Regions from separate parts of the Enterobacter sp. HK169 genome, predicted to be linked through region 3. Evidence: predicted binding sites of a transcription regulator. Region 3 holds the regulator's gene; each other region holds the start of a gene.
What was found. The regulator PurR, encoded in region 3, represses purine synthesis genes. The targets are predictions, from matches to a motif close to CANGCAAACGTTTGCNTG.

Region 1 (7,767 bases), 1.8 Mb from region 3:
CCGGCAGCAGAGAAAGTAGCCCGTGACGTTGGTCGCCAGGACGCGGTTAATGCGCTCAGCGGAGAGGTTCTCGATAGTGGATTGCTCAAACAGAATGCCCGCATTATTGACCAGCGCACGAAGCGGCTCGCCTTCACGATCGAGGCTGTCAAACATCGCCAGCACCTGGGCTTCATCACTGATATCCGCGCGGACGGCAAAGGCTTTACCGCCCGCTTCAACGATCTGGTTGATCACATCCGTCGCGGCTCTAATGTTGTGATGATAGTTCACCGCCACGGTGTAGCCTTCGCGCGCCAGCTGCAGCGCGGTGGCTTTCCCAATGCCCCGGCTGGCGCCGGTGACCAGTGCTATTGCCATTTTCTTCTCCCAATAAAAAAGCCGGGTGGCGGCTTCGCCTTACCCGGCCTTTATGACTACACCAATAATATTACTGGTATTCGCTCATCGGCACGCAGGAGCAGAACAGATTACGGTCGCCGTAGACGTCATCAAGACGCTTCACGGTCGGCCAGTATTTGTTTGCCACGCCTGCCGGGAAGACGGCCAGCTCGCGGGAATAACCGTGGTTCCACTCGGAGACCATCTCATGCTGGGTATGCGGAGCGTTGACCAGCGGGTTATCTTCCAGCGTCCATTCGCCGTCCTGCACGCGGTCGATCTCCATGCGGATCGCCAGCATCGCGTCGATAAAGCGGTCCAGCTCGGCCTTGCTTTCAGACTCGGTCGGCTCAACCATCAGCGTACCCGCAACCGGGAACGACATGGTTGGCGCGTGGAAGCCGTAGTCGATCAAACGCTTGGCGATATCCAGCTCGCTGATGCCCGTCGCTTCTTTCAGAGGACGAATATCCAGGATGCACTCGTGCGCCACGCGACCGTCGCGGCCGGTATAGAGCACCGGGAAGGCAGACTTCAGGCGAGTCGCAATATAGTTGGCATTCAGGATCGCCACCTGGCTCGCCTGCTTCAGCCCTTCCGCGCCCATCATGCGGATGTACATCCAGCTGATTGGCAGGATAGAGGCGCTACCGAACGGTGCCGCAGAGACCGCGCCCTGACGGGTCAGCATGCCTTCAATCTGCACTACGCTGTGGCCCGGTACAAACGGTGCCAGGTGCGCTTTCACGCCGATTGGGCCCATGCCCGGGCCGCCACCGCCGTGCGGGATGCAGAAGGTTTTGTGCAGGTTCAGGTGCGACACGTCCGCGCCGATAAAGCCCGGAGAGGTAATGCCCACCTGAGCGTTCATGTTTGCGCCGTCGAGGTAAACCTGACCGCCGAACTGGTGCACCACTTCGCACACTTCACGGATGGTCTCTTCGTACACGCCGTGGGTAGACGGGTAGGTCACCATGATGCAGGAGAGCTTGTCGCCCGCCTGCTCGGCTTTCGCACGCAGGTCGACCAGATCGATGTTGCCGTTCTTATCGCACGCCACCACCACCACTTCCATGCCCGCCATTTGGGCAGAGGCCGGGTTGGTACCGTGGGCGGAGCTTGGGATCAGGCAGATATCGCGGTGACCTTCGTTGCGGCTTTCGTGATAGTGACGGATCGCCAGCAGACCCGCGTATTCGCCCTGCGCGCCGGAGTTCGGCTGCATGCAGAGCGCGTCATAACCGGTCAATTTCACCAGCCAGTCGGAAAGCTGGTTGATCATCATATGATAACCTTCCGCCTGCTCTGGCGGGCAGAACGGGTGCAGCTCGGAGAATTCAGGCCAGGTGATCGGGATCATCTCCGCCGCGGCGTTCAGCTTCATGGTGCAGGAGCCCAGCGGGATCATCGCCTGGTTCAGCGCCAGATCCTTGCGCTCCAGAGAGTGCATATAGCGCATCATCTCGGTTTCGCTGTGGTAGCGGTTAAACACCGGATGCGTCAGGATCGCATCGTTACGCAGCATGCTTTCCTGAATGGAGCGGCTGTCGAGCGCGACCTCTTTGTCGAGCGCATCAATGTCCAGACCGTGCGCGTCACCCAGCAACACGCTGAACAGGTTCAGGATATCGTCGCGGGTGGTGCTTTCATCCAGCGTAATGCCGACGGCGTTGTGGATGTCGCTGCGCAGGTTGATCTCTGCTGCATTCGCGCGCGCCAGCACGGCCGCTTTGTCCGCCACTTCCACACACAGGGTGTCGAAGTAGTGAGCGTGGCGCAGCTTAAGGCCTTTCTGCTGCAGACCGCAGGCCAGAATATCAGCCAGACGGTGAATGCGGCTGGCAATGCATTTCAGACCAGCCGGGCCGTGGAACACGGCGTACAGGCTGGCGATGTTTGCCAGCAGCACCTGGGAGGTACAGATGTTGGAGTTCGCTTTCTCGCGGCGGATGTGCTGCTCGCGGGTTTGCATCGCCATGCGCAGCGCGGTGTTACCGGCAGCGTCTTTTGAGACGCCGATGATGCGGCCTGGCATAGAGCGTTTGAATTCATCTTTCGCGCCGAAGAACGCCGCGTGCGGGCCGCCGTAGCCCATCGGCACGCCGAAGCGTTGCGCTGAACCGAATACGATATCCGCGCCCTGTTTACCCGGCGCCGTCAGCAGCACCAGCGCCATAAAATCGGCGGCAACGCTGACAACCACTTTGCGGGTTTTCAGCTCGGCAATCAGCGCGCCGTAGTCGTGTACTTCGCCCGTTGTCCCCACCTGCTGCAGCAGCACGCCGAAGACGTCCTGGTGATCCAGCACTTTGTCGGCGTCGTCGACAATCACGTCAAAGCCGAAGGTTTCCGCACGGGTGCGCACCACGTCCAGCGTCTGCGGATGCACGTCCGCCGCCACGAAGAAGCGGTTGGCATTTTTCAGCTTGCTCACGCGTTTTGCCATCGCCATTGCTTCGGCGGCGGCGGTCGCTTCATCCAGCAGCGAGGCGGAGGCGATATCCATACCGGTCAGATCCAGCGTCACCTGCTGGAAGTTCAGCAGCGCTTCCAGACGGCCCTGAGAGACTTCCGGCTGATACGGGGTGTAAGCGGTGTACCAGCCCGGGTTTTCCAGCATGTTGCGCAGGATAACCGGCGGTAACTGCACGTTGGTGTAGCCCATGCCAATGTAAGACTTATAGCGCTTGTTCAGGCCTGCGATAGCCTTCAGCTCCGCCAGCGCGGCGAATTCCGTGGTGGCTTCCCCCACCTGAGGCGGCGTGGCAAGCTGGATGTCTTTTGGCACAATCTGGCCGATAAGTGCGTTTAATGAATCCGCGCCAACTGTCTTCAGCATCTCCTGCTGTTGCTGAGCATCCGGCCCAATGTGACGTTCAATGAAGGCGCCACGGTTTTCAAGCTGGCTTAAAGTCTGTGTCATGAGCGATGGTTCCTGAAACGTGCAGTGAATTTAAGTTCCCTCTCCCTCTGGGAGAGGGTTAGGGTGAGGGGAAGATGGGCACCCTCGCCCCTGCCCTCTCCCGAAAGGAGAGGGGGATAAACGATTACTCGTCTTCTAACAGTGCTTCGTACGCGGTCGCATCCAGCAGCGCGGCAACCTGAGATTCGTCGCTGGCTTTGATCTTGAAGATCCAGCCGCCTTCATAAGGCTCGCTGTTCACCAGCTCTGGCGAATCGCTCAGCGCGTCGTTGACGGCAACGATTTCGCCGCTCACAGGAGCATAGATGTCAGATGCCGCTTTTACGGACTCCGCCACGGCGCAGTCGTCGCCCGCGCTAACGGTCGTGCCCACGTCAGGCAGGTCAACAAACACCATGTCGCCCAGCAGCTCTTGCGCGTGCTCGGTGATCCCTACGGTGTAAGTGCCGTCCGCCTCTTTGCGCAGCCACTCGTGTTCTTTGCTGTATTTCAGTTCTGCTGGCACATTGCTCATTGAAGTTCTCCTGATAAAAATGATTAGGCGACCGGCTTACCGGCGCGAACAAAAATCGGTTTGGTCACGTTGACCGGCATTTCGCGGTTGCGGATTTGCACCACCGCCGTTTCGCCAATGCCCGCCGGCACGCGTGCCAGTGCAATACTGTAGCCCAGCGTCGGGGAGAAGGTACCGCTGGTGATCACGCCTTCGCGAGGATTGCCGTCAGCATCGGTAAAGCGCACCGGCAGTTCACCGCGCAGCACGCCCTTCTCGGTCATCACCAGACCCACCAGCTGTTCAGTACCCTTCTCGCGCTGCATCTCCAGCGCTTCGCGGCCAATAAAGTCACGGTCAGCCGGTTCCCATGCGATGGTCCAGCCCATGTTGGCGGCCAGCGGAGAGACGCCTTCATCCATCTCCTGACCGTAGAGGTTCATCCCCGCTTCCAGACGCAGAGTATCGCGCGCGCCCAGACCCGCAGGCTTCACGCCCGCTTCCACCAGCGCGCGCCAGAAATCAGCGGCCTTCTCGTTCGGCATCGCAATTTCGTAGCCCGCTTCACCGGTGTAGCCGGTGGTGGCGATAAACAGATCGCCCGCCTGCACGCCGAAGAACGGCTTCATGCCTTCGGTTGCTTTGCGCTGCTCGTCGTTAAACAGAGATGCGGCTTTCGCCTGCGCGTTCGGCCCCTGTACGGCGATCAGCGACAGATCGTCACGGACGGTGATGTCGATGGCATAAGGTTCGGCGTGTTGGGTGATCCAGGAGAGGTCTTTTTCACGGGTGGCGGAGTTGACAACGAGGCGGAAGAAATCTTCAGTGAAGTAGTAGACGATAAGATCATCAATCACGCCGCCCGAGGCGTTCAGCATGCCGGTATAGAGCGCTTTACCCGGCGTCTTCAGTTTGGCAACGTCATTTGCCAGCAGATAACGCAAAAACTCCCGGGTGCGGCTACCGCGCAGATCGACAATCGTCATGTGGGACACGTCGAACATACCGGCATCGGTGCGCACCGCGTGGTGCTCATCAATCTGCGAGCCGTAGTGCAGCGGCATCATCCAGCCATGGAAGTCCACCATGCGGGCGCCGCATAACACGTGTTGTTCGTACAAAGGAGTCTGTTGAGCCATCTTGTCCTCGTTGAAAAATTCACCGTGAAACCCGGTATCGGCCCCGTCACCTGGCGCCGACGCAAACGTTCTCTTTTACCCGAACTTACCACCGAAACCGGCGGTTAACCATAAGGTAAAACGGGTCATCACATTAGCTTATGACCAAAAAACGCTAAAAAGCCTACAGAGTTATTCACTGGAAAAATGCGATTAACCCCGCACAAAATTAACAATAATCTAACAGGATTTAGCACATGGTGATATTTCATGCGGAAAAACGGGCCGAATTTCCGTAACATAAAATCCCGTAGATTAGATTTTCTAATGCGAAAAATGACGTGAAATTAGAATATTTCAAACGAGGGAATTTCCCCGGCGCAGAGGCCGGGAAAATAAAGTGTGACAGGGGTCTAAATTAACGTAGCCAGTCCGGCAGGTCGTTAAGACCCATCGCCTGACGGAGGAGTTGAGGTTTGACGCCAGGAAGCGTATCGGCCAGTTTAAGACCAATATCGCGCAGCAATTTTTTCGCCGGATTTGCGCCGGCAAACAGCTCGCGGAAGCCCTGCATGCCCGCCAGCATCATCGCCGCACTGTGCTTACGGCTGCGCTCGTAGCGACGCAGGTAGAGATGCTGGCCGATATCTTTGCCTTCGCGGTGCAGGCGACGCAGTTCCTCAACCAGCTCCGCCGCGTCCATAAAGCCAAGGTTAACGCCCTGCCCGGCCAGCGGATGAATGGTATGCGCCGCATCCCCCACCAGCGCCAGACGGTGCGCCGCAAACTGACGCGCGTAGCGGCCGGTTAACGGGAACACCTGCCGCTCGCTTTCAAGGGTGCACAAGCCAAGGCGGTTATCAAACGCCATGCACAGCGCCTGGTTAAAGGCATCCGGCGTCGCCTCCTCCATCAGCTGGGCTTTTTCAGGCACCAGGGACCAGACAATCGAGCACAGGTGCGGATCGGCAAGCGGCAGGAACGCCAGAATGCCGTCGTTGTGGAAAATCTGCCGCGCCATGCCGCCGTGCGGCTCCTCGGTACGGATCGTGGCAACCAGAGCGTGATGACGATAGTCCCAAAAGGTCAGCGGGATATCGGCTTTATTCCGCAGCCAGGAGTTCGCACCGTCAGCACCGACCACCAGACGCGCGGTCAGCATGTCGCCGCTCTGTAAGGTGATAAACGCCTCGTTTTCACCCCACGCCACCTGCTGGATCTGCGCAGGCGCAATCAGCGTCACGTCGCTGCACTGCTGCGCTTTCTGCCACAGCGCGTGGTGGATCACCGCGTTTTCGACGATATGACCCAGATGGCTGTAGCCCATGCTTTCATCATCAAAAGCAATATGACCAAAGCTGTCTTTATCCCACACTTCCATGCCGTGGTAGCAGCTGGCGCGCTGCGCCACAATATCTGCCCAGACGCCAAGGTGCGTCAGCAATTTCTCGCTGGCGGCATTGATCGCCGAGACGCGGAGTTCCGGCGGGGCATCTGGCGCAACGGGCTGAGGCTGCTTTTGCTCCAGCACCGCCACGCGCAGGCCGCTGCCCTGTAAACCACAGGCCAGAGCCAGTCCGACCATACCGCCGCCAACGATGGCAACATCAACATTTTGCACGGTGATAACTCCTTAACGCGCGACCCAACCAAGAGTCCGCTGCGCCAGCACGTCACGTGCCGGAATGAATAATTCCATCGCCATCAGCCCGAGGTTGCGGCCTGCAACCAGCGGCGCCCAGCGATTGGCAAAGAGATGGACTAAGCCGTCGGTGACGCCAATCGTCGCCTCTTTATCCACCTGGCGGCGCTTCTGGTAATGGCTGAGCACCGGGTATGCGCCACAGTCTTTTTGCTCACCCCATGCCTGAGCAAGGGTTTCCGCCAGGCTCATGACATCACGCAGGCCAAGGTTGAACCCCTGCCCAGCGATGGGGTGCAGCGTCTGCGCGGCATTACCGACAAGCGCCAGACGATGGGAGATGGACTGAGACGCTGTCGTCAGGGAAAGCGGGTAGACCGCCCGCTGGCCAGCATGGGTAATACGCCCCAGCCGCCAGCCAAAGGCTTTTTGCAGCTCGGTACAAAAACGTTCATCGGACCAGGCTTTAACCTCTTCAGCCTTATCCTGCGGATGACACCAGACAAGCGAACAGCGCCCGTCCGACATCGGCAGCATCGCCAGCGGGCCATGCTGCGTAAAGCGTTCAAACGCCCTGCCGTGGTGTTCTGCTGCGGTAGAGACGTTCGCAATGACCGCAACCTGCCCGTAGGGCTGCTGACGCCACTCGACGCCACACTGCGTGCCGAGCGCCGAACGCGAGCCGTCCGCGGCGACCAGAAGCTGGCCTTCAAGCACGGTGCCGTTTTCCAGCGTCACGCTGACCGACGCCTCACTGCGGCTCACGCCGGCCACGCGCGCCGGACAATGCAGCGTGACGCCCGGCGCATCCTGGAGCAGACGGAACAGACGCAATCCGACGTCGTGGAGTTCAACAACCTGACCCAGCGCGTCAATGCGGTAATCCTGCGCGTCCAGCGTGACAAAGCCAGCATGGCCTCGATCGCTTACGTGAACGGTTTTAATTGCCGTCGCGCAATCGGCGATGGCCTGCCAGATGCCAATGCGGGACAGCTGCTGGCAGGTACCCTGCGCCAGGGCAATAGCGCGGGAATCAAAACCGGGATGATTCTTTGCCTGCGGCGCGATGGCTTCCACCAGGTGCACCGCAAGCTGCCCCTTCGTCAAATGCGAAATGGCCAGCGCCAGCGTGGCCCCGGTCATGCCGCCGCCAACGATAATCACGCTCATGCGCGTGCCGCTGCCATCAGCGCCTCGATATCGTCAGCGT
Region 2 (7,767 bases), 2.2 Mb from region 3:
GGCGAAGATGCGTTCCTTCGGAGAGCAGCCAGGCATCCATCTCTTTAAGCAGAGGGCCAAAGCTGTAAGGATCGTCAATCAGGTTTTGCTGACCGTGCCAGAGAACGGCGAGCTGATAGCGAAAAGGATTTTTACGGCGGGGCATTACGCCCGAGAAGAAGCCACGGGAATCGAGGCATTCAAGATTACCGACCTTGCGGCCGGTTTTGGGCTCAATCACCCAGACTTCTGTGGCATCCGGTAACAGTGCCCGAACTTCAAGGCCATCCTCAGTTTGATGCATCCCAAGCACAGAAAAGGGGTCAGCAAAATGACCCGCAATAAGCGCATTAATCACGTCTCTATCCACACGATCGGACATGGTATTCATCCTGTTTTTTATGTCGTCCTTTTTAAGCGCTCCGGGACGACTTTTAATGTGACCTGAACGGGACAGCACAAAAATGTGCATCCATTCTGCTCCGTTCGAACCTCAGGTAAGAAATGACTCTTCCTTAAAGCATAGCCAACGCTCTAGATGACTCCTGATAAAAAATAAGACATACGCGTGTTACTCCATGTAGTACGCAAAAAAAAGGGGTGAAAATCACCCCCGGTAGTTAACAAATTATTACGCCAGCTGGCGCAGCATGCGGCGCAGCGGCTCGGCGGCGCCCCACAGGAGCTGGTCGCCGACGGTGAACGCGGAGAGGTACTCCGGCCCCATGTTCAGCTTGCGCAGACGGCCAACCGGCGTGGTCAGCGTGCCGGTAACGGCAGCCGGGGTCAGCTCGCGCATGGTGATATCGCGATCGTTTGGCACCACTTTCGCCCACGGGTTGTGCGCGGCCAGCAGCTCTTCCACGGTCGGAATAGACACATCTTTTTTCAGTTTAATGGTGAAGGCCTGGCTGTGGCAGCGCAGCGCGCCGATACGCACGCACAGACCGTCAACCGGAATGGTGTTCGCGGTCGCGAGGATTTTATTGGTCTCAGCCTGGCCCTTCCACTCTTCGCGGGTCTGGCCGTTATCCAGCTGTTTGTCGATCCATGGGATCAGACCACCGGCCAGCGGTACGCCGAAGTTGTCCACCGGCAGCTCGCCGCTGCGGGTCAGCTGAGTGACCTTACGTTCTATATCGAGGATCGCGGACGCCGGGTTTGCCAGCTCGGTCGCGACGCTGTGGTGCAGCTGGCCCATCTGGGTCAGCAGCTCGCGCATATGACGCGCGCCGCCGCCGGACGCGGCCTGGTAGGTCGCCACGGAGACCCACTCCACCAGCTCCTGCGCGAACAGGCCGCCGAGGGACATCAGCATCAGGCTGACGGTGCAGTTACCGCCGACAAAGGTTTTCACGCCGTTGTTCAGGCCGTCGGTGATGACGCCCTGGTTCACCGGGTCGAGAATGATGATGGCATCGTCTTTCATACGCAGCGAAGAGGCCGCGTCAATCCAGTAGCCCTGCCAGCCGCTTTCACGCAGCTTTGGATAGATTTCGTTGGTATAATCGCCGCCCTGGCACGTCACAATAATGTCGAGTGCCTTCAGCGCTTCCAGATCGTAAGCATCCTGCAACGTGCCTGTGGTACCACCAAAGGACGGAGCAGCCTGGCCGAGCTGGGAAGTGGAGAAGAAGACCGGGCGGATAGCGTCGAAATCGCGCTCTTCAACCATGCGTTGCATGAGTACAGAGCCGACCATACCGCGCCAGCCGATAAAACCAACGTTTTTCATAGCATTTTTTTCCTGCTGAGGGTGTGTGCTGATTGTGCAAGCCAGTATTGAACTGGGATATGCTTCACATTACAAAATGCTGCCAAAGTCGCAAGCGAAATTAATCGATGATTGCCCGGCAATCAGAAAAAGCGCTAATCATCGGAATAACACTACTAAGTATCAGGGATAATTTAAAGATGAGTGAAATCATTTCCGCGGCGGTTTTATTGATCCTGATTATGGATCCACTGGGAAACCTGCCTATCTTCATGTCGGTGCTGAAGCACACCGAGCCGAAGCGCCGCCGGGCGATCATGATCCGCGAGCTGCTCATCGCCCTGCTGGTGATGTTTATCTTCCTGTTTGCCGGTGAAAAAATTCTCGCGTTCCTGAACCTGCGCGCCGAAACCGTTTCGATTTCCGGCGGGATTATCCTGTTCCTGATTGCCATTAAGATGATTTTCCCGAGCGCGGAAGGCAGCAGCAGCGGCCTGCCTGCGGGTGAAGAGCCGTTTATCGTGCCGCTGGCGATTCCACTCGTCGCCGGGCCGACCATTCTGGCCACGCTGATGCTGCTGTCGCATCAGTATCCGAACCAGATGAGCCATCTGGTGATTGCCCTGCTGATCGCCTGGGGCGGGACGTTTATCATCCTGCTGCAGTCGTCGCTGTTCCTGCGCCTGCTGGGTGAGAAAGGAGTGAACGCACTGGAGCGCCTGATGGGGCTGATTCTGGTGATGATGGCAACGCAGATGTTCCTGGACGGGATCCGCGCGTGGATGAAAGGCTAGGCAAACGCAAAACGGCAATCAAAGATTGCCGTTTTTAGTGTTTGCACCCTCTCCCCGTGGGAGAGGGCCGGGGCGAGGGCATCAGGCCGCAGAGGACACATATTCGTCGGGTGGCGGCTTCGCCTTACCCGACCTACAGCAACGCCAGCCCATCTACCCCTTACGAATCAAATACCGGTACGGCAGCGCTTCGGTCTGCTGTGCCACCAGCTCATGCTCCATAAAGGTACAAAAACCGGGAATATCGCGGGTCGTGGCCGGGTCGTCGGCAATAATCAACAGCGTTTCACCGGTCTGCATGTTGCGCACGGTTTTGCGTACCATCATTACCGGTTCCGGGCAGCGAAGGCCCTGGGCATCAAGAGTGTGGTCTGGGCTGGAAAACAGGTCGGTCATGGTCTTCTCGGTCTGGTAAAAACGGCTGTAGTTTACGCCCGGTTGCGATCAATGCAAACCAGGTTAACGATTGCGTAAAAACTAACCATTGCAATGTCCTGACAAAGCAGTATCATGCTGCGGTTTTTATTGGGTTCCCTCACCCCAACGTATAAAAAGGTCACAATATGACGTCGTTTTCTGAATCACAGCGCGTAAAAGCGTTGTTCTGGCTTTCGCTTTTCCATTTGCTGGTGATCACCTCCAGCAACTATCTGGTGCAGCTCCCGATCTCCATCTTTGGTTTTCATACCACCTGGGGCGCATTCAGCTTCCCGTTTATTTTCCTCGCGACGGATTTGACCGTGCGTATCTTTGGCGCACCGCTGGCTCGCCGTATTATTTTTTCGGTCATGCTCCCGGCGCTCTTCATCTCGTACGTGGTTTCGTCACTATTTTATATGGGAAGCTGGCAGGGCTTTGAGGCGTTAACCCACTTCAACCTGTTTGTTGCCCGTATCGCCGCGGCAAGCTTTATGGCCTACGCGCTGGGGCAGATCCTCGACGTGCATGTATTCAACCGTCTGCGTCAGAATCATCGCTGGTGGATGGCGCCAACCGCCTCCACGCTGTTTGGTAACGTGAGCGATACGCTGGCCTTCTTCTTCATCGCCTTCTGGCGCAGCCCGGATGCGTTCATGGCCGAACACTGGATGGAAATCGCGCTGGTGGACTACTGCTTCAAGGTCCTCATCAGCATTGTTTTCTTCCTGCCGATGTACGGCGTGCTGCTCAATATGCTGCTGAAAAGACTGGCAGATAAATCTGAAATCACGGCATTGCAGGCTGGTTAAGGGTTCGCTTTATCAGTTGTGATAAGATGAGCGAATGAGCCGTTATGGCCGTTTATCGAAAGGAAGAAGTCAATGCGCAATCTGGTTAAATATGTCGGGATTGGCCTGCTGGTTGTGGGTCTTGCAGCCTGTGATAACAGCGACACGAAAACGCCTGCTCAGGGCGCATCCGCAGAGAGCAACGCGACCGGCCAGCCGGTGAATCTGATGGATGGCAAACTCAGCTTCTCTCTGCCAGCCGATATGACCGATCAGAGCGGCAAGCTGGGCACCCAGGCGAACAACATGCACGTTTACTCCGACGCAACCGGGCAAAAAGCGGTCATTGTGATTGTGGGCGACGACACCAGCGAAGACCTGGCCGTCCTGTCCAAACGTCTGGAAGATCAGCAGCGCGGCCGCGATCCGCAGCTGCAGGTCGTGACCAATAAATCCATCGAGCTGAAAGGCCACACGCTGCAACAGCTCGACAGCATCATCTCTGCAAAAGGCCAGACCGCCTACTCTTCTGTGGTGCTTGGCAAGGTTGATAACAAACTGCTGACCATGCAGATCACCCTGCCAGCCGAAGATCAGCAGAAAGCGCAGACGGCTGCTGAAAACATCATTAACACCATCGTGATCCAGTAACGCTTCACGACGATGACGTGGCCTCCGGTGCCTGCACCGGGGGCCATTTTTTTAGCCGCCACGTCAGCAGCAGCGCAATCACCACCAGACCCGCCGCGGCAAGATAGATCACCGGAACCCCTGCCCAGGCCATCACCAGCCCCGCCAGCGGGCCGGTAATGCCTAAAGACATATCCATAAATACCGTATAGGTCGCCAGCGCCGCCCCCTGATTCTGCTGCGGCACGGCTTTTACCGCCACCACGCCCAGCGCCGGGAAGACTAGGGAAAAGCCTGCCCCCGCGAGGAACACACCCACTTTCGCGACCCAGGGCACCATCGCAATTCCGGTCAGCAGCAGCCCGACAATCTCTATCGCAAAGCAGATCATCGCCACATTCAGCCCGCCAAGGCGGTTGATGCCGTTAGGGAAAAGCAGGCGGGCGCCAACAAACGCACAGCTAAACAGGGTTAACGCAAAGGCTGCGCCGTCCCAGCCTTTGGCGTCGTAGAACAGGGTAATGAAGGTCGCAATCACGCCGAAGCCGGTGGTCGCCAGCGCCAGGGCCATACCGTACGGCCAGACGCGCCCCAGCACCGCCCGAAACGGCAGCGGCTTGCCCTTGCTGGCCTTCACTTTCGGACGCGGCAGCGCAAAGAGGATTGCCAGCAGCGCGACCGCCATAATGGTGATGGAAAGCCCATACAGCCCGCCAAGCGCATAGCAGGCCACGCCGAGCGGCGCCCCGAGCGCCATCGCACCGTAGGTGACAATCCCGTTCCAGGATATCACCCGGCCAATGTGCGGCGCGCCTACCACCCCCACGCCCCACAGCGTCGAGCCGGTTCCCGCCAGACTTTGCCCAATGCCCAGAATGACGCGGCCCAGGCAGAGCAACGCCAGGCTGACCAGCGGCCAGTGGCCGGTTGCGGCAGCCAGCAGGTAGCTCAGGCCACTGAGGAAACAGCCGCACAGTCCCACCACCACGATGCTTTTTGGACCGAACGCGTCCGCGTAGCGCCCGGCATGCGGGCGGCTGAGGAGCGTGGCGAAATATTGCAGGCTAATCACCAGCCCCGCCCAGAAGGCGCTGAAGCCCATCACGTCATGGACATAGCCCGGCAGGACCGCCAGCGGCAGACCAATGGTCAAATAGCTGGCAAAGTTGAAAATCACAACGGAAACGATGCGCAGATTGAGGCGCAGTCCGCTCAGTGCCGGTTCAGCGGCAGGTTCGGGCATGGGGTTCTACCTGGATTTTTTACAACAGTGTTTCACTATTACCACGGCGCAATAAGAAAATCAGCCCCGACTTTCAGATTAACGGTGCCATACGAAGCGAAGCCCGGGCACTACACTTATCGGGTCATCATATTAAGGAACACGCATGATCGCTAACCCGTCCGACAAAGCAGGACTCCACATCTTATTAAAACTCGCCTGTCTGGTGGTTATCCTTGCGGGTATCCATGCTGCCGCTGACATTATTGTTCAGCTCCTGCTGGCGCTCTTTTTTGCCATCGTGCTTAATCCTCTGGTCACCTGGTTTTTACGCCGGGGCGTCAGCCGTCCGGTAGCCATCACCATCGTGGTTATTGTCATGCTGATTGGACTGACGGCGCTCTTCGGCGTGCTGGCGGCATCGCTGAGCGAATTCTCCACCATGCTGCCGCAGTACAACAAAGAGCTGACGCGTAAAATTGTCGCGCTGCAGGAAATGGTGCCATTCCTCAATCTGCATATCTCACCCGAACGGATGCTGCGCAGGATGGACTCCGAGAAGGTCATGACCTACGCCACCACCCTGATGACGGGGCTTTCCGGCGCGATGGCCAGCATTCTGCTGCTGGTCATGACCGTTGTGTTTATGCTGTTCGAAGTCCGCCACGTCCCCTATAAGCTGCGCTTTGCGCTGAACAATCCGCAAATTCACATTGCCGGGTTACACCGGGCCCTGAAGGGCGTCTCCAAATATCTGGCGCTGAAAACGCTCCTGAGCGTATGGACCGGGGTGATTGTCTGGCTGGGGCTGATGCTGATGGACGTACAGTTCGCGCTGATGTGGGGCGTGCTGGCCTTTCTGCTGAACTACGTGCCCAATATTGGCGCGGTGCTTTCCGCCGTGCCGCCGATGATTCAGGCGTTTCTGTTTAACGGCTTCTACGAATGCATGCTGGTCGGCGCGCTGTTCCTCGTCGTGCATATGGTGCTGGGCAATATTCTTGAACCGCGCATGATGGGACACCGTCTGGGCATGTCGACGCTGGTGGTGTTTTTATCCTTACTGGTTTGGGGATGGCTGCTGGGCCCGGTCGGTATGCTGCTGTCGGTTCCTCTGACCAGCGTATGTAAAATCTGGATGGAGACCACCAAAGGCGGCAGCAAGCTGGCGATCCTGCTCGGGCCGGGGAGGCCGAAAAGCCGGTTACCCGGCTAACCGACCTACCTGTACAGGTAGGTTTAAACCGTCAGTAATACACCGTAAATTACCGCGTCCCTAATCCGTCGCGGTATTTTTATTTGCGTTAAGGCGATACTCATTTTGTTTTTAATTACGCCGCGTGCATTACGTTGAAACGCAACTCATGATTTAACACAAATTATAAAAAATGAAATTCTTATTTATTTTCCATGTTATTATGCCCGTCTTCGCGTCAACGTAATGTAAACATTAATATTGATTAAAAAATACACCCAGCGATAACAAAAAGCCGGATGAATATTATTTGTAAAAAACACTACCTTTAATTGTTATTATTGATATGGAGTTGTTGATGAAAAAGATCGTTAAATGGTGTGCTGCTGCCGTATTCGTTGGCGCACTGGCAGGCTGCGCGCGTACCGCCCCAATTGCTCAGGTTCACTCTATTGTAAGCGCGGGCCATACTGCCGATCAGGTAAAAACGGCAATTTTGAAAGCAGGCCAAAAACGCGACTGGATCATGACGGAAACCGGCCCGGGAATGATTAAGGGGCGTCTGCAGTCACGCGATCACTCCGTCCAGGTAAGTATTCCGTACACGGCCACAAGCTATTCAATCAACTATGAAAACAGCCTTAACCTGAAAGCGGCAGACGGTAAAATTCACAAAAATTATAACCGTTGGGTAAATAACCTCGACCACGATATTCAGCTGAACCTCTCCGCTGGCGCCGCGCTGTAATATTTTTCTAAAGTCGGGCCGCGTATGGCCCGATAACCTCTCTTTATTAGCCTCAAAGGTTACGCAGGAATGTACGAAAAGGACACACTCAGCGCACTGGATGCCATTACCGAAGCGCAGCGCATCGCCTTTGCCCCGATGTTATTCCAGACTGCGCTTTGTCTGCGTAACTCAGGCGTTCTCGCCTGGCTCGATAAACAAGGTAAAGAGGGGGCAAGCCTCGAGGAAATAACCGAACACAGCACGCTCGGCAGCTATGGCGTCAGCGTACTGCTGG
Region 3 (7,767 bases):
AAAGTTGCATTGCAAATGGTGTTTACCCCTGCGGCGGTCAGGGTTTTGCTTAGGGAGTGGGCAAATGTGCGACAGAACGATGAATTTTTTTGCACTTGCTAACGAAACACGATTGTAGATTGAAAAATGCTATTAACTTTCTGGGTTTTTATAGATTAGAATCGACGGGCTTTGTAAATCACACGCGGGTATTATTGATGACCTGCATTTATCAGGGGACTGCCCAGTGGCGCGGATAAATAAAATCTCGATCACGCTCTGTGCTTTACTGTTTACTTCACTCACTTTCACGCCAGTGGCAAACGCCTCTCAGCAGGCGCGGCATTCTGCTGTACAAAAAAACCATCTGGTGAAAGCCACAGAACGTAAGAAAAAAACCACCGCTAAGAACGACAAGAAAAAAACACCGGCTCAGACGAAACAGACCGCTTCCAGCAAGACGAAAACAAAACCTTCCCGCACTGCCCACTCCGCTAAAAGTAAAGCTTCGCAAACCGCCGCTAACCTCGTTACTGAAAAATGCATCACGCGTAAAGGCCACAAGGCGAAATGCACGAAGGTCACGAAAATAGCGGAAGTGCATAAAGTGCGTGTACAGAAAGCGCAAAAAACCGCGATGAATAAACTGATGGGGCAGATTGGCAAACCTTATCACTGGGGTGGCAGTTCGCCGCGTACCGGGTTTGACTGCAGCGGCCTCGTCTATTACGCCTATAAAGATCTGGTCAAATTCCGCATTCCGCGTACCGCCAATGAGATGTACCACCTGCGCGATGCCTCTCCGGTTGACCGCGGTGAGCTGGAAAACGGCGATCTGGTGTTCTTCCGCACTCAGGGTCGCGGCACGGCTGACCACGTCGGCGTCTATGTCGGCAACGGGAAATTCATCCAGTCTCCACGTAGCGGCCAGGATATTCAGATCACCTCTCTCAGTGAAGACTACTGGCTACGCCACTACGTCGGCGCACGTCGCGTGATGACGCCGAAAACCATTCGTTAACCCCTGCCCTGCCACATCCGTGGCGGGGTAAGTTCCTCTTTTGCATACCCTTTCAATTTGCTATCCTGTCCTTGTTGTCTGTGTGGTTATTGGCAACGCAAAATACAATAAGGAGAGAAGCAATGTCGTTCGAATTACCTGCACTACCGTATGCAAAAGACGCCCTGGCACCGCACATTTCGGCGGAAACCCTGGAATATCATTACGGCAAGCATCACCAGACGTACGTCACCAACCTGAACAATCTGATCAAGGGCACCGATTTTGAAGGCAAAACGCTGGAAGAGATCGTCCGCAGCTCAGAGGGTGGCGTCTTTAACAACGCGGCTCAGGTGTGGAACCACACCTTCTACTGGCACTGCCTGGCACCAAATGCCGGCGGTGAACCTGTCGGTGAACTGGCTACCGCTATCAACGCCGCATTTGGCAGCTTCGCGGATTTCAAAGCGAAATTTACCGATGCAGCCATCAAGAACTTCGGTTCTGGCTGGACGTGGCTGGTTAAAGAGGCGGATGGCAAACTGGCTATCGTGTCCACTTCAAACGCGGGCACCCCGCTGACCACCAGCGCTAAGCCGCTGATGACCGTGGACGTGTGGGAACACGCTTACTACATTGATTACCGCAACGCGCGCCCGAACTACCTGGAGCACTTCTGGGCACTGGTTAACTGGGACTTTGTCGCGAAGAACTTCGCCGCGTAAGAGACACGCAGAAGGGTACGCCCTTCTGCGTTTTTGGTTTATTCCGCAGCGCAGGCTGCTTCAGGCTGTTTACGACCCGACATTATCACCAGCAGCAGGCCGAGCGCGGCAATAATCGCCCCCATCACCGGCACAAAGCTGTACCCCAGACCGCCTGAAATCACGGCCCCACCGGCCGCCGCGCCCAGGGCATTACCCAGGTTAAACGCACCGATATTCACGGAAGATGAAAGTCCCGGCGCCTCGTGCGCCACACGCATCACGCGCATCTGCAGCGGCGGCACCACGGCGAAAGTGGCGGCTCCCCAGACGACCATCGCAATCGCGGCCCCGAACTCATTACGCGCCAGCCACGGAATGGCAACCATGATGACGATCAGCAGGGTTAAGAAGCCCTTCAGCGTCCCGCTCACGGAACGGTCGGCAAATTTCCCGCCCAGATAGTTGCCGATCGAGAAGCCCACGCCAATCAGCACCAGCATCGCGGTAACGAAGAGAGGCGTTGCGTGGGTGATATCGTGCAGTACCGGTGAAATATAGGTGTAGAGGGTAAACATCGCCCCTGCCCCCAGCACGGTGGTGAGCAACGCGGAGAGCACCTGCGGGCGCATCAGCACCGCCAGCTCTTTACGCACTTCCGGACGTTCTCCGGCATTGCCTTTCGGCAGGGAGAAGAACAGCGCCACCATCGCAATCACGCCCAGCCCGGCCGTCGCCAGGAAAGACATACGCCAGCCGATCGCTTCTCCCAGCCAGGTTGCCGCAGGCACCCCGCCGATATTGGCAATCGTCAGCCCCATAAACATGGTTGCCACGGCGCTCGCCTGCTTGTGTTTTGGCACCACGCTGGCAGCCACAACCGATCCCAGCCCAAAGAACGCGCCGTGGTTAAGGCTGGTCAGAATGCGCGACAGCATCAATGTGGTGTAGTCCGGCGAAATGGCCGAAAGCACGTTGCCCAGGGTGAAAATCGCCATCAGGAAAATCAGCGCATTGCGGCGCGCGCGGTGTGAAAGAAGAAGCGTCATCAGCGGCGCCCCGACCATCACGCCGATAGCGTAGGCGCTGATTAACATCCCTGCCGCAGGGATAGAGACATCTACGCCCCGGGCAATAACAGGCAGTAACCCCATCGGGGAGAATTCAGTGGTGCCAATCCCAAAAGCGCCAATCGCCAGGGCCAGCAGGGGAAAATTGATTTTCATGCGTCAACTCCGGATGCCGTGTCATGTGGTGACACAGAACAAAGAAGCAGAAAGCATGACATCAATCACAAAAAATGAGAAGTTAACAAAATGGCAAAAGATTTTTGCCAGAGAAGTAACAATCCGGGGAGTTGGGAGGGAGAAGGCTCTCCCTCCGCGTAAAATCAGTGCAGCGCAGCCGTCAGACCGGCCGCAACAATCAGAGCCAGCACAACAATGGTGGTGAACAGCGAAAACTTAAGATCGGAACTCATCAATTTTTCTCCTTTTAATCCCCACACGAAAAGTGAGCTTGCTCATTTTTGCACAGATTACGTCAAAAATCTTCCTGGATTTATACTGATAACCACTTTACCTCTTCCCCTTTTCATCAAGATAGGACAAAATTCCACGCTAAATTTATTAGCGTACCGGCCATTGACCCCCTCCTGACGTCCCGTGTCGTTTTCCCGGCGTGCCGCAATTCAAGATTGCGAGATAAGGGTGAGAGAAGGCAAACGTTTACCTTCAAGTTTTTCAGGAGCTTAGGATATGGTCTGGAGTGACATTTAATGGCAACAATTAAAGACGTAGCAAAACGCGCAAACGTTTCCACTACAACCGTATCACATGTAATTAACAAAACCCGCTTTGTGGCGGAAGAGACGCGCAACGCCGTCTGGGCAGCGATCAAAGAGCTGCACTATTCGCCAAGTGCGGTTGCGCGTAGCCTCAAGGTTAATCACACCAAGTCCATTGGATTGCTGGCGACCAGCAGTGAAGCGGCCTATTTTGCCGAGATCATTGAAGCGGTCGAAAAGAACTGCTTCCAGAAAGGCTATACCCTGATTCTGGGCAACGCGTGGAACAGCATTGAAAAACAGCGTGCCTACCTGTCGATGATGGCGCAAAAGCGCGTTGATGGCCTGCTGGTGATGTGTTCCGAGTACCCGGAATCCGTGCTGTCGATGCTGGAAGAGTATCGCCATATTCCGATGGTGGTGATGGACTGGGGCGAAGCGCGCGCAGACTTTACCGATTCCGTTATCGATAACGCCTTTGAAGGCGGCTATATGGCCGGTCGTTATCTGATCGAACGCGGCCACCGCGAGATTGGCGTGATCCCCGGTCCGCTGGAGCGCAACACCGGCGCGGGCCGTCTGGCCGGTTTTATGAAAGCGATGGAAGAAGCGTTGATCAACGTGCCGGAAAACTGGATTGTGCAGGGCGACTTTGAGCCGGAATCGGGCTACCGCGCGATGCAGCAGATCGTCTCCCAGCCGCACCGTCCGACCGCCGTGTTCTGCGGGGGCGACATCATGGCCATGGGCGCGCTCTGCGCTGCCGACGAGCTGGGCCTGCGCGTACCGCAGGATATATCCGTGATCGGCTATGACAACGTGCGTAACGCGCGTTTCTTCACCCCGGCGCTGACCACCATTCACCAGCCGAAAGATTCGCTGGGCGAAACGGCCTTCAATATGCTGATGGACAGGATCGTCAACAAGCGCGAAGAGTCGCAGTCTATTGAAGTTCACCCGCGTCTTATCGAACGCCGTTCCGTTGCGGACGGTCCGTTCCGCGACTACCGTCGTTAATCGCTTTACGGGGCCAGCTATGCTGGCTCCCGTAACCATTCCCGGTTCAGCGTTTCGCTGTCTCCCAGATAATCCAGCAGCCAGGCCATCGCAGGCGAGACGTCATTTTGCTGCCAGGTGAGGCAGCAGGCCGCATCCGGGAACGGATTCTCCAGCGTCAGCTCAACCCACTCTCCGGTATCGATGCGCGGACGCGCGAAATGAACGGGCACCATCGCGACGCACAGCCCGGCGCTGAGGCACGTCGCCGACGATTCCCAGTCAGGGGCCACCACCCGCCGCTGGTTGTCCAGAAGCCAGGTGATACGCTTGGGCAATGAACGGGACGTATCCTCCAGCACCAGCGACGGCCAGTTGCGCAGCGTGTCATCGCTGAGCGGCCCTTCCATCGACGCCAGCGGATGATCGCTTGCCACCACGCATTTCCAGCTCAGCATCCCCATGTCGCGAAAAGCGTAACGTCCCCCGACCGGGATCGCCTGCGTAGCCCCAATCGCCATCTCTGCCCTGCCGTCCGCCAGTGCATCCCAGACGCCGTTAAACACCTCCTGCGAGACCCGCAGCTCGACGTCAGAGAAATGACGGTAGAAATCGACGATCATCTGCCGGGTGCGTTCCGGCTTAACGATGTTATCCACCGCGATGGAAAGATGTCCCCGCCAGCCGTTAGCGATCTGCTGACACTGTTCGCGGGTGATCTGCATTTTTTTGATAACAGAACGCCCTTCCTTCAAAAACCACGCGCCTGCGGGCGTTAATTCCACATCACGATGCCGCCGTTCAAACAGCGGAACCGCCAGCCACTCCTCCAGCTGGCGCACCGTGTAGCTTATTGCCGAAGGGACGCGGTGCAGCTCCTGCGCCGCACCGCTGAAGCTGCCGTTACGCGCAACAGCATCGACCACTTCAAGAGAATAATCTGACCACATTTTCTGCCTGCAAATTTTTTGAATGCACCAGCCAAATATTAGCGTTTCACAAGCAGCTTTGCACTCCCTACACTCAGCGCCAATGTATACCTGCCTCCTCAGGAGAATAAAATAATGCAACCCAGGAACGGTTTTTTAGTCTGGCTCGGCGGCTTAAGCGTGCTGGGCTTTTTGGCCACCGATATGTACCTGCCGGCGTTTGCCGCCATGCAGGAAGATTTACAAACGCCGGCTGCCGCCATCAGCGCCAGCCTGAGCTTATTCCTCGCCGGCTTTGCCTTCGCACAGCTGCTCTGGGGACCGCTCTCGGATCGCTTTGGTCGTAAGCCGGTGCTGTTGCTGGGCCTGGCCATTTTTGCCGTGGGCTGCCTGGGGATGCTATGGGTACGCGATGCCAGCTGGCTGCTGGTGCTGCGTTTTATTCAGGCCGTGGGCGTCTGTGCCGCGGCCGTGACCTGGCAGGCGCTGGTCACCGACTACTATCCGGCTAACCGCACAAACCGTATTTTCGCCACCATTATGCCGCTGGTAGGTCTCTCACCTGCCCTCGCCCCACTGCTGGGCAGCTGGATCCTCGCTCATTTCGACTGGCAGGCCATTTTCGCCACGCTGTTTGCCATTACCCTGGTCCTGATGCTGCCGGCGTTCGCCCTTAAGCCCGCGCATAAAAAAGAAGCGCATGCAGACGCGAAGCCGATTACCTTCACTTCCCTGCTCAGCGCCAAAGCGTATCGCGGGAATGTCCTGATCTATGCCGCCTGCTCGGCAAGCTTCTTCGCGTGGCTCACCGGCTCGCCGTTCATTCTGCACGATATGGGCTACAGCCCGGCAGCCATCGGCCTGAGCTATGTTCCGCAGACCATCGCATTCCTGGTGGGCGGGTACGGCTGTCGCGCGGCGCTGCAAAAGTGGGAAGGTCAGCAGATGCTGCCGTGGCTGCTGGTGCTGTATGCGCTGAGCGTCATCGGGACCTGGGCCGTTGGCTTTATTCCTGGCGCCGGTCTGGCCGAAATTTTGATCCCATTCTGCGTGATGGCCGTTGCGAACGGGGCGATTTACCCTATCGTTGTAGCGCAGGCGCTGCGTCCCTTCCCGCAGGCAACAGGCCGCGCCGCCGCGCTGCAGAACACCCTGCAGCTGGGGCTGTGCTTCCTGGCAAGCCTGGTGGTCTCCGCGCTGATTGCCACGCCGCTCCTGACCACTACCAGCGTGATGCTGGTGACCGTTGCGATGGCGGTGTTGGGCTATCGCATGCAGGCCTCCGCGCAGCGTGAGCAGGAAAAGAGTGCTCAGGTTGAAACGTCACATGCCTGATTGCGCCAGAAATCATGTTAATTTTCAGTGATTAGGTTGCTAAGAATTTTCTATTGAATCACCAAATTTTGAGGCCTATACTAAATTTGGTTCGATTAAATACGATAAATATTAAGTGTTAACGGGAGCCGGAGTGCTCCCGTTTTACCATGGAAGGCATTTCGGCAAGGGTTATCTCCCTTCCTCTGTTCTACGTCGGATATTAGCCTCGCGGTATTTACCGTGAGATTTCTCACAAACCAAAAAAAGCGTCTACGCTGTTTTAAGGTTCTGATCACAGTAGGGTGATGGAGAAGCTATGAGTTCATCGTGTATAGAAGAAGTCAGCGTTCCGGACGATAACTGGTCCCGGATCGTCAGTGAACTGTTAGGTCGAGCAGGCATCACTATCAATGGATCATCGCCATCCGATCCTCAGGTTAAACATCCCGACTTTTTTAAACGCGTGCTGCGAGAGGGATCGTTAGGCCTGGGAGAAAGCTACATGGACGGCTGGTGGGAGTGCGAACGTCTGGATACCTTTTTCGCCAGCGTGCTGCGTGCCGGTCTTGAAAATCAACTCCCTCGCAATCTGAAAGACACCCTGCGCGTCGCCTCTGCCCGACTGTTCAATCTGCAAAGTAAAAAACGCGCGTGGATCGTTGGTAAAGAACACTACGATCTTGGCAACGACCTGTTCAGCCGTATGCTGGACCCTTTCATGCAGTACTCCTGCGCCTACTGGAAAGAGGCGTCGACGCTTGAAGAGGCCCAGCAGGCCAAGCTGCGTCTGATTAGCGAGAAGCTGCAGCTCCAGCCCGGAATGCGCGTGCTGGATATCGGCTGCGGCTGGGGCGGGCTGGCGTATTTTATGGCGAAGCACTATGGCGTCAGCGTCGTCGGCGTCACGATTTCAGCGGAACAGCAAAAAATGGCGCGGGAACGCTGCCAGGGTCTCGATGTGGATATCCGGCTGCAGGATTACCGTGATCTGAACGAACAGTTTGACCGGATCGTTTCCGTCGGCATGTTCGAGCACGTCGGGCCAAAAAACTACGC
Region 4 (7,767 bases), 1.7 Mb from region 3:
AGATCTCTACGCATTTCACCGCTACACCTGGAATTCTACCCCCCTCTACAAGACTCTAGCCTGCCAGTTTCGAATGCAGTTCCCAGGTTGAGCCCGGGGATTTCACATCCGACTTGACAGACCGCCTGCGTGCGCTTTACGCCCAGTAATTCCGATTAACGCTTGCACCCTCCGTATTACCGCGGCTGCTGGCACGGAGTTAGCCGGTGCTTCTTCTGCGGGTAACGTCAATTGCTGAGGTTATTAACCTCAACACCTTCCTCCCCGCTGAAAGTACTTTACAACCCGAAGGCCTTCTTCATACACGCGGCATGGCTGCATCAGGCTTGCGCCCATTGTGCAATATTCCCCACTGCTGCCTCCCGTAGGAGTCTGGACCGTGTCTCAGTTCCAGTGTGGCTGGTCATCCTCTCAGACCAGCTAGGGATCGTCGCCTAGGTGAGCCGTTACCCCACCTACTAGCTAATCCCATCTGGGCACATCTGATGGCAAGAGGCCCGAAGGTCCCCCTCTTTGGTCTTGCGACGTTATGCGGTATTAGCTACCGTTTCCAGTAGTTATCCCCCTCCATCAGGCAGTTTCCCAGACATTACTCACCCGTCCGCCGCTCGCCGGCAAAGTAGCAAGCTACTTTCCGCTGCCGCTCGACTTGCATGTGTTAGGCCTGCCGCCAGCGTTCAATCTGAGCCATGATCAAACTCTTCAATTTAAGTTTGATGCTCGTGAATTAAACTTCGTAATGAATTACGTATGTTCACTCAGAGACTTGGTATTCATTTATTGTCCGAAGACATTAAGAATCCATGTCACTTTGAGTGCCCACACAGATTGTCTGATAAATTGTTAAAGAGCAGTTGCAACGCGGCTTTCGCTCACCGTTGCGAGGTGGCGTATATTACGCTTTCCTCTTTCAGAGTCAACCCGTTATTTCAGAATTTTTCTCTTCAACCGAACCGCTTGTTGTGTGAAGTGATTCACATCCGCCGTGTCGATGGAGGCGCATTATAGGGAGTTCTCGGCTGGCCGCAACCGCTAAATGTCAGAAAAATGACTGACTGCTGCATTCCACAGCAAAACCCCGCCTTATACCTTTTTACACACAGACTTATCCACAATGATACGAAAAAGTGAAAATGTGCGAGCGTTGCGCAAACGTTTTCGTTAAAATGCTCGCGCTTAATAAGGATGCCCCGTCAGGTGTGTTAGATGAGTTTTTCGCAGGAAAATTCATCTAACGCTCTCTGTAATCGTGAAATCCAGGGGATTTACCATGCAACAACGTCGTCCAGTCCGCCGCGCTCTGCTCAGTGTTTCTGATAAAGCCGGTATCGTCGAATTCGCTCAGGCACTTTCCGCACGCGGTGTGGAGCTGCTTTCTACAGGCGGTACCGCTCGCCTGTTAGCAGATAAAGGTCTGCCGGTAACCGAAGTGTCCGATTACACCGGTTTCCCGGAAATGATGGATGGACGCGTCAAAACCCTGCATCCGAAAGTGCACGGCGGTATTCTTGGCCGTCGCGGTCAGGACGACGCCATTATGGAACAGCATGACATCGCGCCAATCGACATGGTTGTCGTTAACCTCTACCCGTTTGCCCAGACCGTTGCTCGCGAAGGCTGTTCTCTGGAAGATGCCGTAGAGAATATTGATATCGGCGGCCCAACCATGGTGCGCTCCGCGGCCAAGAACCATAAAGATGTGGCCATCGTCGTAAAGAGCAGCGATTACGAAACCATTATTAACGAGATGGACGCCAACGAAGGGTCACTGACTCTGGAAACGCGTTTCGACCTCGCCATCAAAGCCTTCGAGCACACCGCGGCGTACGACAGCATGATCGCCAACTACTTCGGTAGCCTGGTGCCTGCTTACCACGGTGAAAGTAAAGATCCTTCTGGCCGCTTCCCGCGCACCCTGAACCTGAACTTCATTAAGAAGCAGGATATGCGTTACGGCGAGAACAGCCACCAGCAGGCAGCCTTCTATATAGAAGAAGAGGTTAAAGAAGCCTCTGTTGCGACCGCTCAGCAGGTTCAGGGCAAAGCGCTATCCTATAACAACATTGCTGACACCGACGCCGCGCTGGAATGCGTGAAAGAGTTCAGCGAGCCGGCCTGCGTTATCGTTAAGCACGCGAACCCATGCGGCGTTGCCGTGAGCACCTCTATTCTGGATGCCTACGATCGCGCGTACAAAACCGACCCGACCTCCGCGTTCGGCGGCATTATCGCCTTCAACCGCGAGCTGGATGCTGAAACCGCGCAGGCCATCATCTCCCGCCAGTTTGTTGAAGTGATCATCGCGCCATCGGCCTCCGAAGAAGCGCTGAAAATCACCGCGGCAAAACAGAACGTGCGCGTGCTGGTTTGCGGCCAGTGGGCAGAACGCGTGCCGGGCCTGGACTTCAAGCGCGTGAACGGCGGCCTGCTGGTTCAGGACCGCGATCTGGGTATGGTGACAGAAGCCGACATGCGCGTGGTAACGAAACGCCAGCCTACCGAACAGGAACTGCGTGACGCGCTGTTCTGCTGGAAGGTCGCGAAGTTCGTCAAATCCAACGCCATCGTCTACGCCAAAGAAAACATGACTATCGGGATAGGCGCAGGCCAGATGAGCCGCGTTTACTCCGCGAAAATCGCGGGCATTAAAGCAGGCGATGAAGGTCTGGAAGTAAAAGGCTCCGCCATGGCTTCTGACGCCTTCTTCCCGTTCCGTGACGGTATCGACGCGGCGGCTGCAGTGGGCATCACCTGTGTGATCCAGCCTGGCGGCTCAATTCGCGACGACGAAGTGATTGCCGCTGCCGACGAACATGGCATTGCAATGATCTTCACCGACATGCGCCACTTCCGCCATTAATTCCCGGAGCAGAAAATGAAAGTATTAGTGATTGGTAACGGCGGACGCGAGCACGCTCTGGCGTGGAAAGCGGCGCAGTCTCCGCTGGTGAAAACAGTTTTCGTAGCACCGGGCAACGCCGGTACCGCGCTGGAACCCGCGCTGCAAAACGTGGCTATCGGCGTGACCGATATCCCGGCGCTGCTGAGCTTTGCCCAGAGCGAGAAAATCGATCTGACCATCGTCGGCCCGGAAGCGCCGCTGGTGATTGGCGTCGTCGATGCCTTCCGCGCGGCGGGCCTGACAATCTTCGGGCCTACGGAAGGCGCCGCGCAGCTGGAAGGCTCCAAAGCCTTCACCAAAGATTTCCTCGCGCGTCATAACATCCCGACGGCGGAATATCAGAACTTCACCGAAGTGGAGCCAGCCCTGGCCTACCTGCGTGAAAAAGGTGCGCCGATTGTTATCAAGGCCGACGGTCTGGCCGCTGGTAAAGGCGTTATCGTCGCGATGACCCTCGAAGAAGCCGAAGCCGCGGTTCAGGATATGCTGGCGGGCAACGCCTTTGGCGATGCGGGCCACCGCATCGTGATCGAAGAGTTCCTCGACGGTGAAGAGGCCAGCTTTATCGTGATGGTCGACGGCGAGCACGTTCTGCCGATGGCCACCAGCCAGGATCACAAGCGCGTGGGCAATGGCGATACCGGCCCGAATACTGGCGGAATGGGCGCTTACTCCCCCGCTCCGGTAGTGACTGACGAAGTCCACCAGCGCACCATGGATCGCGTCATCTGGCCAACCGTGAAAGGGATGGCGGCGGAAGGCAACACCTACACCGGTTTCCTCTATGCGGGTCTGATGATCGACAAGCAGGGTAACCCTAAGGTCATCGAATTCAACTGCCGCTTTGGCGATCCGGAAACGCAGCCCATCATGCTGCGCATGAAATCCGATCTGGTGGAACTGTGTCTGGCAGCCTGCGAAGGCAAGCTCGACGAGAAAACCTCAGAGTGGGACGAGCGTGCGTCTCTGGGCGTGGTGATTGCTGCAGGCGGTTATCCGGGCAACTACAACACCGGGGATGAAATCCACGGCCTGCCGCTGGAAGAGATTGACGGTGCGAAGGTGTTCCATGCGGGTACGAAGCTGGCTGACGACGATCGCGTCCTCACCAACGGCGGACGCGTGCTGTGTGCAACCGCGCTGGGCCATACCGTGGCAGAAGCGCAGAAACGCGCCTATGCGCTGATGGCGGATATTCACTGGAACGGCAGCTTTAGCCGTCAGGATATCGGTTATCGTGCAATTGCGCGCGAGCAGGGCGAGTAATTTCACACCCTCACCCTAACCCTCTCCCTCAAGGGAGAGGGGATTTAAATCAAAAACTTTTTTCCGTCGGCTGCCAGGTGCAGAAGTCTTCGTTCGCCACCAGCAACAGCTGAGAGCCTTCCGGCGCTTCCAGCCACGCCACACTCACCTCCATTGATGAATGACGCTGACGGCGCTGAATGTGTTCTGTTGCCCAGGATTCGAGCTCAGGCTTGACCGTCTGTCCTTCGCAGGTTGTCACCGTCCCATCGGCATGCCAGCGCCCCTGGCGCAGCACAACGCGTCCCAGACGAAGCGCATCGCTGGTCTGGCGGATTTGTTCGGCACGATAACGGTAGAGAGCGATTTGATCGCTGGAAAGCTGCTGTTTTTGGCCGCTGACTTCGCGCTGCATAAAGCTCAGCTCGCCATGGTCGTCAAAACGCACTTTCACGTGTTCGGGGGTCTTGCTGTAGACGTTCAGTTCAATCAGCGACAGGTCATCTCCCTGCCAGCGATATTCCGCAGTCGACGTATTGCCGTTATGCCACGGGCTGAAGGCAGAAAGCAGATGCACTTCGCCGCCGGAATCTTTGCGCCAGATCCTGACCGCACCCTGGTTGTCCGCGTAGCCGCTGGCGGTAAACGGCGGCAGGGAGGTGTCGTGGCTGCAGGCTGACAGCAGCAGCATGCCTGCCAGCGCGAGCGTTCCACGCCAGAAAGACAAAAGGGGCGTTGCCGCCCCTTCGCTAAAACTGTTCACTGCCACGCGTCTTACTTAACAGCGTCTTTCAGTGCTTTACCAGAAACAAATGCCGGCACGTTAGCTGCGGCGATTTTGATTTCTTTACCGGTCTGCGGGTTGCGGCCAGTACGCTCAGCGCGGTGGTTCACTTTGAAGGTACCGAAACCAACCAGTTGCACAGCATCGCCTTCTTTCAGAGACTCAGTAATAGCAGCCAGGGTAGATTCCAGAGCAGCTTTAGCCTGCACTTTAGACAGATCAGCCTTGTCCGCAATTACATCAATCAGTTGAGTCTTGTTCATAAGTTATCCTTTCAATGTGTTTATCGCTTGCTAAGCATCGAGTGCGACGAAAATGCCAAAAAAGCACTCTCCTGCATACACGCACCGATAGCCACTTTTTTTCGCCCCCCAAATGTAGACCAGACAAGGGGCGAAAGGGAAGAGTCGAGGAGCGACAAAACGGGCGTTATCTCAAGATTTATTGTCTCATTGGTTAAAAATTATACCAATATTGCTCTCAGCAGCCTCTCGTAAGTCCGCGCGCAGCCCTTTTATCAGCTCAATATCGCGTTCTTCGCACTCTGCCAGCAGGCGGAAAATTTCCCACTGAATGTCCCATTCTTGCTCAACCGCCGGGTTCGCACGCAGCTCTTCGTCGGTCATCTCGCGACCTTCCTGGGTCATTTCCAGCATCGCGACGGTCGTAATCGATGCCTTACTGACTTCAACTGCGTGCTCCAGCGTTTCACCGCTCAGACGGGAGTGGAGCAGTTCGCTTAACGCCACGCAGGCATCAATCGCCGGGTAGACACCGTACAGGTCAAAATCATCCGCAGCCGGAATCGCCTCTTCCAGCTTTTCCAGCTGGGAGTCGAAGTTCACCTTCGCGTCTTTCACCGTCAGCGTTTCCCAGATCAGATCCAGAATGCGGCGGTAGATATGGCCATCACCAAAGCCCGTCTCCTTACAGAACGCGGCATAGTTGGGATACATGCGCTCGCACAGGCAAGCCATAAACGTCACGTGCTGCCAGCTTTCAAGTTTCTCAAGGCGCAGGTGAATCGGGTTTTGTAGCATGATGATCTCTCGAATCGAAAATTAGGCGCAGTTTACCTGAATCATCGCTGAATTTCCTGCCAACGAACAAAAGCCGGACGCGAAGATGCCACGGCGTCTGCCCAGCGCGTCGGCTCCGGCAAGCGGTAGCCCTTCATGCAGCGCTGCACCCACGCCAGGGCGCTGTCCATGCTCACCCGATGCCCCGTGGCGATAAAGAGCGGATTACAGCGTGCCTTGCTGCGCCAGACCCACGCTAGCTGCTCACCTTTATGGATAAGCGGCGCCAGCGCGCCCGGCTCGTCTGAAAGAGGTTCAAACGCGCCGCACAGGCGTTTCTTGGCAACGCCAATGGTCGGCACATCCACCAGCAGCCCAAAGTGGCTGGCAACGCCTAAACGGCGCGGGTGTGAGATACCGTGTCCATCGACAAACAGCAGGTCAGGTTTTTGCGAGAGTTGCTCCCACGCTGCCAGCAGCGCGGGATATTCGCGGAAGGAGAGAAAGCCCGGAATGTACGGCATGGTGGTCGCGATACGCGCTACCTTGTACTCCACCAGCTCAAGCGAAGGGTATTTCAGTACCACCATCGCCGCTCGCGTCACTTCCCCACCCTGCTCGAATCCGACGTCTGCTCCGCCAATGTACTGCGGAGGATCCTTATCCAGACGATCCTCGCGGATCACCGATGAGGCCAGTTCGATTTGTTGAGCGCGTAGCGACGCGAGATCCATAATCACTCCTTACTTGTGATACTGGGCAGAAAGCCGATGCACCGCCTCCACAAATACGCCTGCGTGTTCTGGCGGCACATCCTGATGAATGCCGTGGCCGAGGTTAAAGACGTGGCCTTCCCCCTGGCCGAAACCAGACAGTATAGTCGACACTTCTTCTTCAATGCGCGCTGGCGGCGCATAGAGCATGGACGGGTCCATATTGCCCTGCAGCGCCACTTTGTCGCCCACGCGACGGCGCGCATCGGCGATATCGGTGGTCCAGTCGAGGCCCAGCGCGTCGCAGCCGGTTGCCGCCATCGCTTCCAGCCACTGGCCGCCACCTTTGGTGAACAGCGTCACCGGCACGCGGCGGCCTTCGTTTTCACGCAGCAGGCCGTCGACGATTTTGTGCATGTAGTACAGGGAGAACTGCTGATAATCGCGCCCGGTCAGCACGCCGCCCCAGGTATCGAAAATCATCACCGACTGCGCACCCGCCTTAATCTGCGCGTTCAGATAGAGGGTGACGCTCTTCGCCAGCTTATCGAGCAGCGCATGCAGGGCCAGCGGCTCGGCGTACATCATCTTTTTAATCATGGTAAAGGCTTTGCTGCTGCCCCCTTCCACCATATAGGTCGCCAGCGTCCACGGGCTGCCGGAGAAGCCAATCAGCGGCACTTCACCTTTCAGCTCGCGGCGAATGGTGCGCACGGCGTTCATCACGTAGCCCAGCTCGCCTTCCGGATCGGGGATCGGCAGCTTATCCACGTCGGCTTTGCTTTTGATTGGGGAGGTGAAACGCGGGCCTTCACCGGTTTCGAAGTACAGGCCAAGGCCCATTGCATCCGGAATGGTCAGAATATCCGAGAAGAGGATCGCAGCATCCAGCGGGAAGCGGCGCAGCGGCTGGAGCGTCACTTCGCAGGCCAGCTCGGCGTTTTTGCACAGCGACATAAAATCGCCCGCCTGCGCGCGCGTGGCTTTGTACTCCGGGAGATAGCGTCCCGCCTGGCGCATCATCCACACCGGGGTGACATCAACGGGCTGGCGCAGCAGCGCACGCAGATAACGATCGTTCTTCAGTTCGGTCATTTTTGCAGT

Region 1: a site for PurR is predicted at 4,995-5,012, ahead of gcvT (glycine cleavage system aminomethyltransferase GcvT). Genes of this name have one in related genera too.
Region 2: a site for PurR is predicted at 2,943-2,960, ahead of tusA (sulfurtransferase TusA). Genes of this name have one in related genera too.
Region 4: a site for PurR is predicted at 1,146-1,163, ahead of purH (bifunctional phosphoribosylaminoimidazolecarboxamide formyltransferase/IMP cyclohydrolase). Genes of this name have one in related genera too.

The regions. Positions count from the first base shown of each region.
Region 1 is NZ_CP017087.1:2,150,134-2,157,900, forward strand. It holds gene EnteroDNA1_RS10090 (SDR family oxidoreductase) at 1-360, opposite strand, end outside; gene gcvP (aminomethyl-transferring glycine dehydrogenase) at 431-3,304, opposite strand; gene gcvH (glycine cleavage system protein GcvH) at 3,429-3,818, opposite strand; gene gcvT (glycine cleavage system aminomethyltransferase GcvT) at 3,842-4,936, opposite strand; gene ubiI (FAD-dependent 2-octaprenylphenol hydroxylase) at 5,334-6,536, opposite strand; gene ubiH (2-octaprenyl-6-methoxyphenyl hydroxylase) at 6,549-7,727, opposite strand; gene pepP (Xaa-Pro aminopeptidase) at 7,724-7,767, opposite strand, start outside.
Region 2 is NZ_CP017087.1:2,614,535-2,622,301, forward strand. It holds gene glgB (1,4-alpha-glucan branching enzyme) at 1-361, opposite strand, end outside; gene asd (aspartate-semialdehyde dehydrogenase) at 611-1,714, opposite strand; gene yhgN (NAAT family transporter YhgN) at 1,894-2,487, shown strand; gene tusA (sulfurtransferase TusA) at 2,641-2,883, opposite strand; gene EnteroDNA1_RS12485 (7-cyano-7-deazaguanine/7-aminomethyl-7-deazaguanine transporter) at 3,051-3,716, shown strand; gene EnteroDNA1_RS12490 (DcrB family lipoprotein) at 3,789-4,346, shown strand; gene EnteroDNA1_RS12495 (MFS transporter) at 4,351-5,568, opposite strand; gene EnteroDNA1_RS12500 (AI-2E family transporter) at 5,714-6,763, shown strand; gene EnteroDNA1_RS12505 (hypothetical protein) at 7,101-7,490, shown strand; gene EnteroDNA1_RS12510 (methyltransferase) at 7,560-7,767, shown strand, end outside.
Region 3 is NZ_CP017087.1:303,264-311,030, reverse strand. It holds gene EnteroDNA1_RS01605 (C40 family peptidase) at 227-1,000, shown strand; gene sodB (superoxide dismutase [Fe]) at 1,123-1,704, shown strand; gene EnteroDNA1_RS01595 (MFS transporter) at 1,743-2,909, opposite strand; gene cydH (cytochrome bd-I oxidase subunit CydH) at 3,074-3,163, opposite strand; gene purR (HTH-type transcriptional repressor PurR) at 3,461-4,486, shown strand; gene punR (DNA-binding transcriptional activator PunR) at 4,504-5,415, opposite strand; gene punC (purine nucleoside transporter PunC) at 5,530-6,729, shown strand; gene cfa (cyclopropane fatty acyl phospholipid synthase) at 7,028-7,767, shown strand, end outside.
Region 4 is NZ_CP017087.1:3,183,264-3,191,030, reverse strand. It holds rRNA gene EnteroDNA1_RS15130 (16S ribosomal RNA) at 1-709, opposite strand, end outside; gene purH (bifunctional phosphoribosylaminoimidazolecarboxamide formyltransferase/IMP cyclohydrolase) at 1,271-2,860, shown strand; gene purD (phosphoribosylamine--glycine ligase) at 2,876-4,168, shown strand; gene EnteroDNA1_RS15110 (DUF1481 domain-containing protein) at 4,218-4,910, opposite strand; gene hupA (nucleoid-associated protein HU-alpha) at 4,922-5,194, opposite strand; gene EnteroDNA1_RS15100 (YjaG family protein) at 5,381-5,971, opposite strand; gene nfi (deoxyribonuclease V) at 6,013-6,684, opposite strand; gene hemE (uroporphyrinogen decarboxylase) at 6,694-7,758, opposite strand.